One region of the Sanguibacter sp. Z6_81 genome, then DNA from elsewhere that is predicted to be linked to it. Evidence: predicted binding sites of a transcription regulator. Region 1 holds the regulator's gene; the other holds the start of a gene.
The links. Region 1 encodes HrcA, which represses chaperone genes, less so after heat shock. Its sites were predicted from a motif close to TTNGCACTCGNNNNNNNCGAGTGCNAA; they were not measured.

Region 1 (7,005 bases):
CGAGGAGATCGCCGGTCTCGTCGGCGGCGACCCGGACGACGTCCTGCGGGTCTCGGGCAAGACGGGCGTGGGCGTCACCGAGCTGCTCGACCGCATCGTGGAGCTCGTCCCGCACCCGGTCGGCGACCCCGACGCACCGGCGCGCGCCATGATCTTCGACTCCGTCTACGACACCTACCGCGGGGTCGTCACCTACGTCCGCGTCATCGACGGCAACCTCAGCCCGCGCGAGCGCATCGTCATGATGTCGACGCGCGCGACCCACGACCTGCTCGAGATCGGCGTGACGTCCCCCGAGTCGATCCCCACGAAGGGACTCGGCGTCGGGGAGGTCGGGTACCTCATCACGGGCGTCAAGGACGTCCGCCAGTCCAAGGTCGGCGACACGGTGACGAACGCCGCGAAGCCTGCCGCCGAGGCTCTGGGCGGATACAGCGACCCCAAGCCGATGGTGTTCTCCGGCCTCTACCCGGTCGACGGCACCGACTACCCGGTGCTGCGGGACGCCCTCGACCGCCTCAAGCTCAACGACGCCGCGCTCGTCTACGAGCCCGAGACGTCTGTGGCGCTCGGGTTCGGGTTCCGCGTCGGGTACCTGGGCCTCCTGCACCTCGAGATCGTCCGCGAGCGCCTCGAGCGCGAGTTCGACCTCGACCTCATCTCCACGGCGCCCAACGTCATCTACGAGGTGACGATGGACGACAAGTCGGTCGTCACGGTGACGAACCCGAGCGAGTTCCCGGGCGGCAAGATCGGTGAGGTGCGGGAGCCGATCGTCAAGGCGACGATCCTCGCCCCGTCGGAGTTCATCGGGTCCGTCATGGAGCTGTGCCAGTCCCGGCGCGGCGAGCTGCAGGGCATGGACTACCTGTCGACCGACCGTGTCGAGATGCGGTACGTGCTGCCGCTCGCCGAGATCGTCTTCGACTTCTTCGACAACCTCAAGTCGAAGACGAAGGGCTATGCGTCGCTCGACTACGACGTCATCGGAGAGCAGGCTGCGGCGCTCGTCAAGGTCGACATCCTCCTCCAGGGCGAGCAGGTGGACGCCTTCAGCGCGATCGTGCACAAGGACAACGCCTACGCGTACGGCGTGATGATGGTGGGCAAGCTCAAGGCGCTCATCCCACGGCAGCAGTTCGAGGTGCCGATCCAGGCGGCCATCGGGGCGCGCATCATCGCGCGTGAGTCGATCCGCGCGATGCGCAAGGACGTCCTGGCCAAGTGCTACGGCGGTGACATCTCCCGCAAGCGCAAGCTCCTCGAGAAGCAGAAGGAGGGCAAGAAGCGCATGAAGACCATCGGCACGGTCGAGGTCCCGAAGGACGCCTTCATCGCTGCCCTGACGTCCGAGCAGACGGAGAGCCGAGACAAGAAGAAGTGAGCCCCGCACTCCCCGACGGGGACCCGGTCCCTGACGACGGCGCACTCCCCGGGTGGGTCGCGCAGGGCGCGGACCACCGGCGGTTCGGTGTGTACGTGCACGTCCCGTTCTGCACCGTGCGGTGCGGGTACTGCGACTTCAACACCTACACGGCGAGCGAGCTGGGCGGGGGCGCGAGCCAGCACGCCTATGCGAGCACCGTGCTCCAGGAGATCGACCTCGCGACGCGCGTCATGGACGCCGCGGGACTCCCCGCACGTGAGGTCTCCACGGTGTTCGTGGGCGGGGGGACCCCCACGCTGCTGCCCGCGGGCGATCTCGTCCGGATGCTCGACGGTGTGCGCCGGGCGTGGGGACTCGCACCGGGCGCCGAGGTGACCACCGAGGCGAACCCCGACTCGGTGACGCCCGAGTCGCTCGCGGCCCTGGCCGACGCAGGCTTCACCCGGGTCTCGTTCGGCATGCAGTCCGCCGTCCCGCACGTCCTGGCCACGCTGGAGCGCACGCACGACCCGCGCCGGATCCCCGACGTCGTGCGTTGGGCGCGCGAGGCCGGGCTCGACGTCTCGCTCGACCTCATCTACGGGACGCCGGGGGAGTCCCTCGAGGACTGGCGCACGAGCGTGCAGGCCGCGCTCGCCACGGGCGTCGACCATGTCTCGGCGTACGCGCTCGTCGTCGAGCCCGGCACGAAGATGGCCGCGCAGGTGCGCCGCGGGCAGCTGGCGCTGCCGAGCGAGGACGACCAGGCGGCGAAGTACGAGATGGCGGACGAGCTGCTCACGGCGTCTGGTCTCGAGTGGTACGAGGTGTCGAACTGGGCGCGCACGGTCGACGGCCGGGTCGCGGCGTGCGAGCACAATCTTGCCTACTGGCGCGGTGAGGACTGGTGGGGGCTGGGCCCGGGGGCGCACTCCTACCTCGGTTCCGACGCGCCGGGGACCCGGGGTCTGCGGTGGTGGAACGCCAAGCACCCGCTGCGCTATGCCACCCGCCTGGACGCCGGCCTCAGCCCGGCCGCGGGCCAGGAGGTGCTCGACGACGAGGCCGCCCAGCTCGAGAAGGTCATGCTCGCCGTCCGGTTGCGCGACGGGCTGGACCTGTCCGTGCTCTCGGCGCGGGCCCGCCGCGCGGTCGCGGGACACGTGGCGAGCGGTCTGCTCGACGGAGCGAGCGCGATCCGCGGCCGCGCGGTCCTCACGCTGCGTGGCCGGCTCCTCGCGGACACCGTCGTGCGGGACCTCACGGACTGAGCCACCGGGCGGGTGAGGCCGGCGGCACCGGCGGTCGGGTCAGGCCGCCGGCTCGGTGACGAAGTCGATGAGCTCCTCGACGCGCCCGAGCAGGGACGGCTCGAGGTCGGCGTAGCTGCGGACGGTCCCGAGGATCCGCTTCCAGCCCTGTGCGACGTCTGCCTGGTCGTGCGCGGGCCATCCGAGCTCGCGGAGCATCCCGTACTTCCACTCCGTGCCGCGCTCGATGACGGGCCACGCGGCCAGCCCGACCCGCTCCGGTCGCACGGCCTGCCACACGTCGACGTACGGGTGGCCGAGGATGAGGACGTTCCCGCCGCGGAACCTCTTCATCACGTCGTCGGCGATGCGCTGCTCCTTGCTCCCCGGGACGAGGTGGTCGACGAGCACCCCGACGCGGCGCTCTCGCGTCGGCCCGAACTCGGCGAGCGCCTCGGCAAGGTTGTCGACGCCGTCGAGACCCTCGACGACGACGCCCTCCACGCGCAGGTCGTCGCCCCAGACGCGCTCGACGAGCTCGGCGTCGTGGCGGCCCTCGACCCAGATGCGGCTGCCCCGCGCGACGCGTGCGCGGGCGTTCGCCACGGCGCGGGAGCCGGACGCGGTGCGTGCTGGTGCGGCGGGGGCGGCAACGGATCGTGCGGGGGTGAGCTCCACCGGGGCACCGTCGACCCAGAACCCCGGGCCGAGCGGGAACGTCCTGGTCCGGCCCGCCCGGTCCTCCAGCACGACGACGTGCATACCTCCGGACTTCTCGGTCCGCGTGATGGCCCCGACCCACCCCGTCGTCACCTCCTCGACGACGAGCCCGACGTCTGCCGGGACCGGACGCGAGGTGGGGCGACGACGGTGGTGGGTGGCCGGGGAGGACAGGACGTCGTCGGAGTAGCGGTCGTTGCTCACGCGAGGAAGGTTAGCCGCTGACGTGGGTGTGGCCTCGGCAACACGGCCCGGGCCACGGCGGACGGCGGCGTAGAATTAGCACTCGAGAAGTCCGAGTGCTTACCGTCGGTGCACGGCGGCCGGTGTCGTGCGCACGAGACTGCCGCCGGTCCGTGCCCATCGAGGCGGACGCGGCGTGGCGGGCGAGGCCGGACGCGTTCGAGAGCGAAGGAGGTGGTGGGATGGCGTCGAGCGACGAGCGCAGGCTCGAGGTCCTGCGTGCCATCGTGGAGGACTACGTCCAGACACGGGAGCCCGTCGGCTCCAAGCTCCTCGCCGAGCGGCACGGGCTGGGCGTGTCACCCGCGACGATCCGCAACGACATGGCGGCCCTCGAGGAGGGCGGCTTCATCGCGCAGCCCCACACCTCCGCCGGGCGCGTGCCCACCGACAAGGGATACCGCCTGTTCGTCGACCGTCTCGCGAGCGTGCGGGCACTGTCGCCCGCCGAGAAGAACGCCATCGAGACGTTCCTCAACGGCGCCGTCGACCTCGACGACGTCGTCTCTCGCGCGGGGCGCCTGCTCGCGCAGCTCACCGGTCAGGTCGCGGTCGTCCAGTACCCCTCGCTGCGCCGCTCCGGTCTGCGTCACCTCGAGCTCGTCGTCCTCGGCGACCGACGCCTCCTCGTCGTGATCATCACCGACACCGGACGCGTCGAGCAGCGCACGCTCGAGCTCGCGTCCGCACCGCAGGAAGGTGTGCTCGTCGAGCTCCGCACGCGGCTCAACGCCGCAGCTGCCGGCCGCCGGCTCGCCGAGCTCCGGACGGCCCTCGCCGAGCTCGCGCAGTCCTACCACCCGTCCGAGCGCGAGCTCGTCACGCGCGTCGGCGAGGTCATCACCGAGACGCTCGCGCAGGAGAGCGAGGAACGGTTCGTGCTCGCGGGCACCGCGAACCTCGCCCAGGCGGGCATGCGCTTCGAGCACGCCCTGCGGCCCGTCCTCGAAGCGCTGGAGGAGCAGGTCGTGCTGCTCAACCTCCTCACCGAGATGGCGGAGGACTCCGCCACCGTCAACGTCCGCATCGGCCGGGAGACCCAGCTCGCCAACCTGTTCGAGACCTCGGTCGTGACGACCGGGTACGGCTCGGACGGAGGCTCCGTCGCGACGATCGGGTCGATCGGTCCCACCCGGATGGACTATCCCGGCACCATCGCGGCCGTGCGGGCCGTGGCACGCTACCTGTCCCGGATCCTCAGCACGTGAGATCCGTCCCCGACATCCGCCAGACCACAGAAACCCGATCGGCAGAGAGCAGCCAGTGAGCGACTATTACGAGACCCTCGGCGTCCCGCGTGACGCCAGCCAGGACCAGATCAAGAAGGCGTACCGCAAGCTCGCGCGCGAGCTCCACCCGGACGTCGCCGGGCCTGACGCCGAAGACCGGTTCAAGGACGTCTCGCGCGCCTACGAGGTGCTGAGCAACGCGGAGAAGCGTCAGTCGTACGACATGGGCAACGACCCCTCCGCCCCCGGGGGCGGCATGGGTGGGGGCTTCGGCTTCCAGGACATCTTCGAGACGTTCTTCGGTGGCGGACAGGCGCAGCGCGGGCCCATCCCGCGCGCGCGACGCGGGCAGGATGCACTCATCCGCCTCGACATCGACCTGTCCGAGGCGGCGTTCGGCGTCCGCAGGGAGATCCAGGTCGACACCGCCGTCGTGTGCGGGACGTGCAGCGGGTCCTGCTGCCGCCCCGGCACCTCCCCGCGCACCTGCGACGTGTGCGGCGGCCGCGGCTCCGTGCAGCGCGTCGCCCGGTCCTTCCTCGGTCAGGTCATGACGACCGCGCCGTGCGCGGCGTGCCAGGGGTTCGGCACGACGATCCCCGAGCCCTGCGCCGAGTGCTCCGGTGAGGGCCGTGTGCGCAGCCGGCGCACCGTGGCGGTCGAGGTGCCCGCGGGCGTTGAGACGGGAACCCGCATCAAGCTCACGTCCCAGGGTGAGGTGGGACCGGCTGGCGGTCCCCCCGGCGACCTCTACTTCGAGATTCGTGAGCGCAAGCACGAGACGCTGCTGCGGCGCGGTGACGACCTGCACTGCACCCTCGAGGTGCCGATGACCGCCGCGGTGCTCGGCACCGTGATGGAGCTCGAGACCCTCGACGGGGTGGAGGAGATCGACCTGCAGCCCGGCACGCAGCCCGGCCAGGTCATCACTCTGAAGAACCTCGGCATCGGGCACCTGCAGGCGCCCGGGCGTGGGGACCTCAACGTCCACATCGAGGTCCAGATCCCCACCTCGCTCACGGAGGAGCAGGCGGACCTCCTGCGGCAGCTGGCCACGCTCCGCGGGGAGGAGCGTCCGGAGGGACGCGTCTCGGCCGCCCACTCCGGTGTGTTCAGCAGGCTGCGCGACAAGCTCGCCGGGCGCTGGTGAGCGCGCCGGTCTTCCTCGCCGACGCGGGCACTCTCGACTCGGTGGCCGTGGGGGACCGGTATGTGCTCGACGGGCCGGAGGGTCGCCACGCCGGCGTCGTGCAGCGACGCGGCCCGGGTGAGGTGCTCGACGTCGTCGACGGTGCCGGGGTGCGGCTGCGCGGAGACGTGGTGGCCGTCGACGGCCCCCGGGTCGAGCTCCTCGTCCGCGCCGTCCGGCGCGAGCCGGACGACGGCATCGAGATCGTGCTCGTGCAGGCGCTCGCCAAGGGCGACCGTGACGAGCTCGCGATCGAGGCCGCGACGGAGGTCGGGGTCGACGCCGTGCTCCCGTGGCAGGCCGAGCGGTCCGTCGTCGTGTGGCGTGGCGAGCGGGCCGAGAAGTCCCGGTCCCGCTGGGTGTCCACCGTCCGGGCGGCGGCGAAGCAGGCACGTCGGGCGACCGTGCCCGACGTGGGACGCGCGGTCGACCTCAAGGCTCTCGGCGCGCTCGTCCGACAGGTCCGTGACGCCGGAGGGACCACGGTCGTGCTCCACGAGGACGCCGAGGTCGCGCTCGCGAGCGTCCCGCTCCCGCCCGCGGACGCCGGCGCGGTCGCGGAACGGCGCCGGGTGCTGCTCGTCGTCGGACCGGAGGGCGGCATCAGCGACCGCGAGGTCGCGGAGCTGCGGACGGCGGGCGCCGTCACCGCGCGCCTGGGCCCGCACGTGCTGCGGACGTCGACCGCGGGACCGGTGGCCGTGGCGCTGCTCTCGCAGCGCCTGGGCCGGTGGGACAGCGAGCCCGCGAGCGCCCTCTCCGGCTAGGCTCGGCGGATGGACATCGTCGACTACGGCACCGAGACGCTCACCCCTGAGACCGACTGCATCTTCTGCAAGATCGTCGCAGGGGAGATCCCCGCGACGATCGTCGCCACCCGCGAGCGCGTCATCGCGTTCCAGGACACCGACCCGCAGGCGCCGATGCACCTGCTCGTCGTACCGCGCACGCACTACGGTGACATCGCCCAGCTCGCCGCCGCCGACGCGGAGCTCCTCGCGGAGATGG
Region 2 (7,005 bases), on a different contig from region 1:
GGAGATAGCAGCGCAGGTCGAACAGCGTCCCGGCGTCGACGGCGCTGGCCATCGCGCGCACCCGGACGAACCCACCCACGGCGTCGGTGATCTGCAGGATGCCCACGCGCTTGTCCCAGAGGTCGGTCGCCGCGAGCAGCCGGGTGAGCTCGGCGCGCATGGCCTCTACGGGCACGTCCCAGTCGAGGTCGATCTCCACCGTGCCGAGGAGGTCGGCCGCCCGGCGCGTCCAGTTCTGGAACGGTGTCGTCGTGAAGTACGTGCACGGGAGGATGAGGCGTCGGTCGTCCCAGATGTGCACCACGACGTACGTCATGGTGATCTCCTCGATCCGCCCCCACTCTCCCTCGAGCACGACGACGTCGTCCACGCGGATCGCGTCCGTGAAGGCGATCTGCATCCCGGCGAACACGTTCCCCAGGGTCGACTGGGCGGCGAGACCGGCGACGATCGACACGACACCGGCGGAGGCGAGGAGGCTCGCGCCTGCCGCCCGGGCCGAGGGGAAGGTCAGGAGCACCCCCGCGAGCGCGCACAGGACGATGACGGCCACGGTGACGCGCCGGACCACGGTGATCTGCGTGCGCACGCGTCGCGCGTGCCGGTTGTCCGCGACGTCGGTGCGGAACCGGAGCAGGGCACCGTCCTCGATGACGAAGGCGAGCGCTCCGACGAACCACGCGCCGACGATGATGAAGGCGATGAGCAGCAGGTGCTCCGCGAAGGGGAGCCAGCCCTGCGAGGGAGCCGTCACGAGCCGGACCGCGATCCACACGGCGACGACCATGAGCACCGCTCGCAGGGGTCTGCGCATCCGCCGGGACAGGTCCTCGGCCATCCAGCTCCGGCTCGCGAGGCGTCGGGTGAGCACGGAGATGACGGTTCCGAGGACGAAGGCCACGACGACTGCGCCGAGGACGCTGAGAACTGTCAGGAGCACGTTGGTCGCGTCAGGGACGTCGGCTTCGGGCATGCGTCCACGCTAGGCGCCGCGCTGGGGGATGTCATGACGATCGGGTGAAGAACATGTTGTGACCAGCGGCGATGCACCGCCCGGAACCGCGCTGCGGCAAGCCCAGCGCGGTGTCCGCCGTTCGCTCACGGCGAACACGCCCGGTTGGCACTCGCCGTGCGCGAGTGCTAAAAAAATGTCCCGTAGCCGCACCGGCCGCCCCAGGCGGGCCGGGTCGCGCAGAGGCCCCGGACGGTCCGGGGTCGTCGTCAAGGAGGTGATGGGCGATGGCTACACGTTGGGACCCCTTCCAGGAGATGGACCGCCTGCTGGGCTCGGTCGTCAGTGGCGCGCGCAACGCTGCCCCGCTGCCGATGGACCTCTTCCGCTCCGGCGACCACTATGTGCTCACCGTCGACCTGCCGGGCGTGGACCCCGGGTCCATCGACGTCTCGGTGGAGCACCGCACCCTGACGATCCGCGCCGAACGCACCCCCCGCTCCCACAGCGACGCGCAGTGGCTCGTCCGCGAGCGCCCGTCCGGCACCTTCGCCCGTCAGCTCACGGTGGGCGAGGGCCTGGCTCTCGACGAGATCGCCGCCACGTACCAGGACGGCGTGCTCGCCCTGACCATCCCCGTGAGCGAGCAGTCGAAGCCGCGCCGCATCGAGGTCACGCACGCCGGGTCGAGCACCGTCGGCGCCGCCGGCTCACCCGAGGCGATCGAGTCCGCGCAGACCGTGGACGCCTAGGAACCTCCGGGGACAGGAGGAGCGAGAGCTCCCCTGCGCTCGACCGCCCCGCCACGTCCTGTGCGGACGAGACGGGGCGGCCCCGTGTCCGGACTCAGCGGGCGCCAGCGATGGGCGGCGACGGGAGCGCGACCTCGCCGAGCATGCGCTGTCCGCACGTGCTAGAACGGACATACGGCCTGAAACGGGCATGGCTCGCGGTCGGCACGGTTGCGCTCCGGAGAGTCCGGAGCCGTTGTCCAGGAGGTAAGCACTCATGGCTACACGTTGGGACCCCTTCCACGAGATGGACCGCCTGCTCGGCTCCGTCGTCAGCGGCACGCGCAACGCCGCCGCGATGCCGATGGACCTGCTGCGATCCGGGGACCACTACACGCTCAACGTCGATCTCCCCGGGGTCGAGCCGGACTCCATCGACGTCTCCGTCGAGGACCGCACACTGACCATCCGCGCCGAGCGGAACGCCCCGTCCGACGGCGACGCGCAGTGGCTCGTCCGCGAGCGGCCCGCGGGCACCTACGCACGTCAGCTCACGGTCGGCGAAGGCCTCGCGCTCGACAAGATCGACGCCGCGTACAACGACGGCGTGCTCTCGCTGTCCATCCCGGTGAGCGAGCAGTCGAAGCCCCGCCGCATCGAGGTCGCCCACACCGGGGGCAACCGGACGGTGGGCGGCGGCAGCACCGAGGCGATCGGGCAGCACGCCGGAGCCTGACCCGCGCGCGCGGCCCGCGTCAGCGGGTCGCGCGCCCCTGGGCGGCCGCGAGCAGCCACTCGGCGATCTCCTCGCCGGCGGCCGCCCCGGCAGCGGCCGTGACCGTGAGGTTCGGCGACGACCACCCGACGTCGTGCAGCTCGCCGTGGGCCGGTCGGATCGCGGCCGTGGCCCCCTCGAGCATCTCCGCGTCGAGCAGGGAGTCACCCGCCGCCAGGACCGTCCCGGCGCCGACCCGCCGCGCCACCTCGGCCACGGCCGCGCCCTTGCGGAGCTCCTGCGGCACGAGGTAGAGCTTGCGGCCCTGCAACGAGGCGTGCCACCCGTGCGCGCGCGCCCAGCCCGCGACGTCGTCGACGAATCCGGCCGGCATCGCTTCACGCTGCACGACCGCGTAGCAGAAGAGGCCCTCCGCGCTGCGGAGCTTCTTCGTCCACTCGGGCTTGAACACGCCCTGCATGTATCCCTCGACCTCGTCGAACGGGTGCGAGGACTCCGCCAGCACCCCACGGACGTGCTCCGACCACGCCCGGTCCGCGACGCCGTCGACGAGGATGAACCCGCCGTTGGCCGTGATCGCGTACGGCACCTGCGGGCCCGGGAGGGTGATCCGTCGGTACTGCGCGCGCGTCCGCGTCGTCGCCGGGACGAGCACGCCCAGCGTGGTGAGCGACTCGATCGTCCGCAGGGCCGCCTGCGTGACGTACGAGAGGGTCTTGCTGTCGTAGATCTCGACGCACGCCAGGTCGCGCAGCAGCGCCCGCGGATCAGCGCCGTCGGTCAGGCCGATCCGCGCGGCCTTGCCGGAGTAGATGAGCGTCCGGTCGAGGTCGCACGCCGCGACGACGGGAGCCGAGAGGTCCGCGATCCGCGCGACGTCGACGTCGCCCGCGCTCACTGCGCCGCCGTCCCGTCGGCACCCGTGGCTCCGCGGGTGAAGCGGGGGTGGATGAGGCCGACGCAGGAGTAGGGAAGGTCGTCGACCTCGACGACCTCGACCCCGCGCTGCTCGGCGAGGAGGCGCACGTGACCGAGGTCCGCGCCGGAGCCCGTCCGGACGAGGATCTTCCATGGCACCCGGCGCAGCAGGACGCGGGACGTCTCCCCCACGCCAGGCTTGACGAGGTTGACGTCACCCAGCCCGTACTCCTCGCTGATCGCCTCGACGGCGGACCAGCCCGCCCAGGTGACCTCCGGTTCCGCCTGGGCACGACGCTCCGCGACCGTCGTGGTCACGGCCTGCGCGACGCTCCCGAACCGGGCACTGACGACGTCGAGGAACTCCCCCGACACGTCCGCTCCGCGGAGCTCGGAGTAGAACTTCGCACCGTGGTACATCCCCGGGCGGATGAGATCGTCGTTGAGCACGGTCCGCGACACGAGCCCCGAGACCGTCGAGTTCAGGCACGCCGAGGGGATGAGGTAGTCGTCCCGGGTGCCGAAGAGGCGCACGCAGTGCCCGGGGTCCGCGAGCACCGCGAGGTCGGGGTCGAACGGTCCGGGGACGTTGTCGTCGGCGTCGGCCGGTCGCTCCGTGAGGCCCAGCGCGACGTTGGCCTGCTCCACGGCGACGCGCAGCTCACGCGCGATCGCTCCCTTGCCGGTCCAGCCGTCGACGAACACGACGTCCGCGGGGTCGTGGTGCGCGGCGAGGTACTCGAGGGCGACCTGGTCGATGCCCCGTCCCCGCACGATGCTCACCGCGTAGTGCGGGAGCGTGAGGCCGTGCGCGTAGCTCGCCCACCGCTTCATGAGGACCCCGACGGGTGTCCCTGCACGTGCGAGGGACACGAGCACCGCCCGCTCGCCGCGCTCGGCGAGGACGAGCTCGGTGAGGACCCCGACGGCGTGCGCGAGGCGCCCGGCGGACGTGCGCAGGGCAGCGTGGAAGAGCTCCTGGTACTCGGTGGTCGGCTGGTACTCGACGGGCAGCGACTCGGCGTAGTGGGCGCCGCCGGACTGGATGGCCTCCTCGCGCTCCTCCGTGGGCGCCTCGAGCTCGACGCCGGACAGGTCGCTGAGCAGCCATGCGACCTCGTGCGGGGCGTACGAGCCGAACGCAGGACCGTGGAGCGGCGTCGGGAGCGGTGTCTCCCCGGGTCGGGGCGACGTGGCGACCGCAGGAGCGGCGGTCTCGGTGTGCAGGGTCACAGTGGGAGTTCCTCAGGGTGGTGCGCGGCGGAGTGGTACGCGGCAGAGTGGTGCGCGGCAGGGTGGTACGCGGGGACGACGACGAGGTGGACCTGGTCGCAGCACCCCGCGACGGCGTCGAGCAATCCGCCCGGGGCGGCCAGTCCGGCCGTGTCAGCGGGCGAGTCGATGACGACGACGATATCCGTGAACCGGCGGGACGTGTCACCGCCGGGGTCCACGTTGTGCGCGTAGCGCGGCCCGGGGCCGTCGGACGGATCGTCGTGCGCGGGGAACGCCAGGGTCGAGCGGATGGCGTAACCGGCGTCGTCGACGGCCAGCACGGGCGACCGTGTCGTCGTCGAGTACCGCACCGTCGCGGCGGACCGTTGGGCGAGCGCCACGCCCACGCGCAGTGGCGCGTACATGAGCTCCTCGAACCCGAGCACGAGCGCACGATCGCCGACGAGCCCGTCGGCGAGCTCCCGGGCCACCGCGTCGGCGGCCTCCGCGAGCCGGACCTCGTCGTGCGGGTGGAACCCGTGGCGTCCGCCGTCACGCACCCCCGGGGGCCACCCGGTCACCCGGCGGACCGGGGCCGCAGCTCGGACCCGCGCGCCCTCCGCCGCCGCCGGGACGGCCGCCAGGACGCGCTCCGCCCGCGCGAGGACGTCGGAGGGCAGGTCGATCGCACCGGAGGCCAGCGCGACGACGTCGATCCGCGTCCCGAGGTCCCGGGCGACGGTCGCGAACCGCTCCCGGTCGGCGATCGACCGCAGGTCGATGAGCGCCGCGACGACGTAGCGGCTGCGCGGCTGGTCGGCGTGCAGCGCGGCGACCGTGTTGAGCGCGGTGCGCCCCGTGGAGATCTCGTCGTCGACGAGCACGACGACGTCCGCCTCGGCGAGCATGCGCGGGTCGTCGGGCAGCACGAGGTGCTCCGTGGCGTGCGAGTGCTCCTCGGCGAACCCGGCGGCCGGGGTCACCCCGGCGACCGCCCGGCGGGTGGAGTGCAACGAGGGCAGGCCCAGCACCCGCCCCACGCAGTGCCCGAGCGCCGTCGCGGTCTCCGCGTACCCGATGACGACGGCACCCGACGGTACGGGGGGCGCGGCGTCGGCGACGGTCTCGAGGGACGCCCCGAGACGCTCGATGGCGTCGTCGCGCCCGGCGAGGGCGTCCCGCAGGACCCCCGCGACGTCCGCGGCACGTGCAGCCCCGGCAGCCGCCGTCGAGCCCGCGAGGGCGTCCGCGGCGAGGTGGCCGAGGAGGGCGCCCGCCGCGTCCACGATCCGCGGGTCCGTCGGCACGTGCTTGCCCAGGACCGTGGAGACGAGCAGGTGGGCGCGGCGGGGGTTGCGCCGCACCGCGAGCCCGACGAGCTCGTCGAGCTCGATGCCGACGGCCGACTCCCCGGTGCCCAGACGGACCCCGAGCCGCTCCGTGACCCACGTCCCCGCCCACGGGGCGGCGGTGCGTGTCCCCGTCACGGGAGGGGGCTCGCGCTGAGGACGTCGACGTAGCCCGTGTCCTCGCGGTACACGCCGAAGACCTCTGCCCGCAGCAGGACCCGTTCCGCCCACGCCCGGTGCGGCTTGCTCTCGTTCATCTTGTTGCGGTACGCCGACGCCCGGGCCCCGCCACCAGCCGTGTCGAGGACGGCGAGCGCGTCCACGTACTCCTCGTGCGACACGACGGACATCGCGTGCACCGCCACGACGTGGGACGGGTGGATGACGGTCTTGCCGGTGAGTCCGTTCGCCTGGTCGAGGACGACCTCACGGATGAGCCCGTCGAGGTCCGCGTCGATCATCCGCATGCGCAGCGTCCGCTCGTCCTGCTCGATGAACGGTGTCTCCCGCAGCTGGGGCTTGAAGATGCGCTCGTGCTGCGCGAAGTACTCCCACACGGGCCCGGAGATGACGAACCCGGAGCCGTCGGCCCGGCCGAGGATGTTGACGATGTCCGCGACGAGGTCCGCGATGACGTGCACGTGGTAGATCGTCAGCTCCCGCGTGCGGCGCAGCCCGAAGGCGGAGCACAGGTCGGTCGCGCCGATCCGCACGGCGAGGATCGAGTCCCGGTACTTCTCCAGGACACGCTGCACGCCGCTGAGCTCGGACACCCGGCTCTCGCGGAACACGAGCGCCGGGGACTCGAGCACGGGCATCGCGTACATGCGCCGTCCGGCACGCTCGCTCACGGACTGGACCGCCTCGAGGTACTCGACGCCCGTGTCCTCGAGGAACTTGGGGATGACGAACCCCGCGAGCACCGAGACGTGCTCACCGAGCCCCTCGGCGACGAGCGCGATCTGGTAGACCGCCCGGACGCGCACGAACACGAGCGGACCCACGGGGCCCGACAGCGCGTACTCCCGCAGCTGCTCGACGACGTTGCGCTCCGCGTCCGGCACCTCGTCGTCCGCGATGGAGTCCTCGAGGCACACGACCACG

Region 2: AC2AXK_RS00885 (Hsp20/alpha crystallin family protein) is a predicted target of HrcA. The motif match lies at 1,843-1,869, and genes of this name have one in related genera.

The regions. Positions count from the first base shown of each region.
Region 1 covers NZ_JBXUFV010000002.1:610,260-617,264, reverse strand. The annotation lists gene lepA (translation elongation factor 4) at 1-1,384, shown strand, start outside; gene hemW (radical SAM family heme chaperone HemW) at 1,381-2,637, shown strand; gene AC2AXK_RS07780 (DUF3097 family protein) at 2,677-3,540, opposite strand; gene hrcA (heat-inducible transcriptional repressor HrcA) at 3,762-4,787, shown strand; gene dnaJ (molecular chaperone DnaJ) at 4,843-5,958, shown strand; gene AC2AXK_RS07765 (16S rRNA (uracil(1498)-N(3))-methyltransferase) at 5,955-6,764, shown strand; gene AC2AXK_RS07760 (HIT domain-containing protein) at 6,774-7,005, shown strand, end outside.
Region 2 covers NZ_JBXUFV010000001.1:191,458-198,462, forward strand. The annotation lists gene AC2AXK_RS00875 (mechanosensitive ion channel family protein) at 1-973, opposite strand, end outside; gene AC2AXK_RS00880 (Hsp20/alpha crystallin family protein) at 1,240-1,704, shown strand; gene AC2AXK_RS00885 (Hsp20/alpha crystallin family protein) at 1,961-2,419, shown strand; gene AC2AXK_RS00890 (HAD family hydrolase) at 2,439-3,317, opposite strand; gene AC2AXK_RS00895 (cysteine protease StiP family protein) at 3,314-4,570, opposite strand; gene AC2AXK_RS00900 (phosphoribosyltransferase family protein) at 4,567-6,039, opposite strand; gene AC2AXK_RS00905 (HpcH/HpaI aldolase/citrate lyase family protein) at 6,036-7,005, opposite strand, start outside.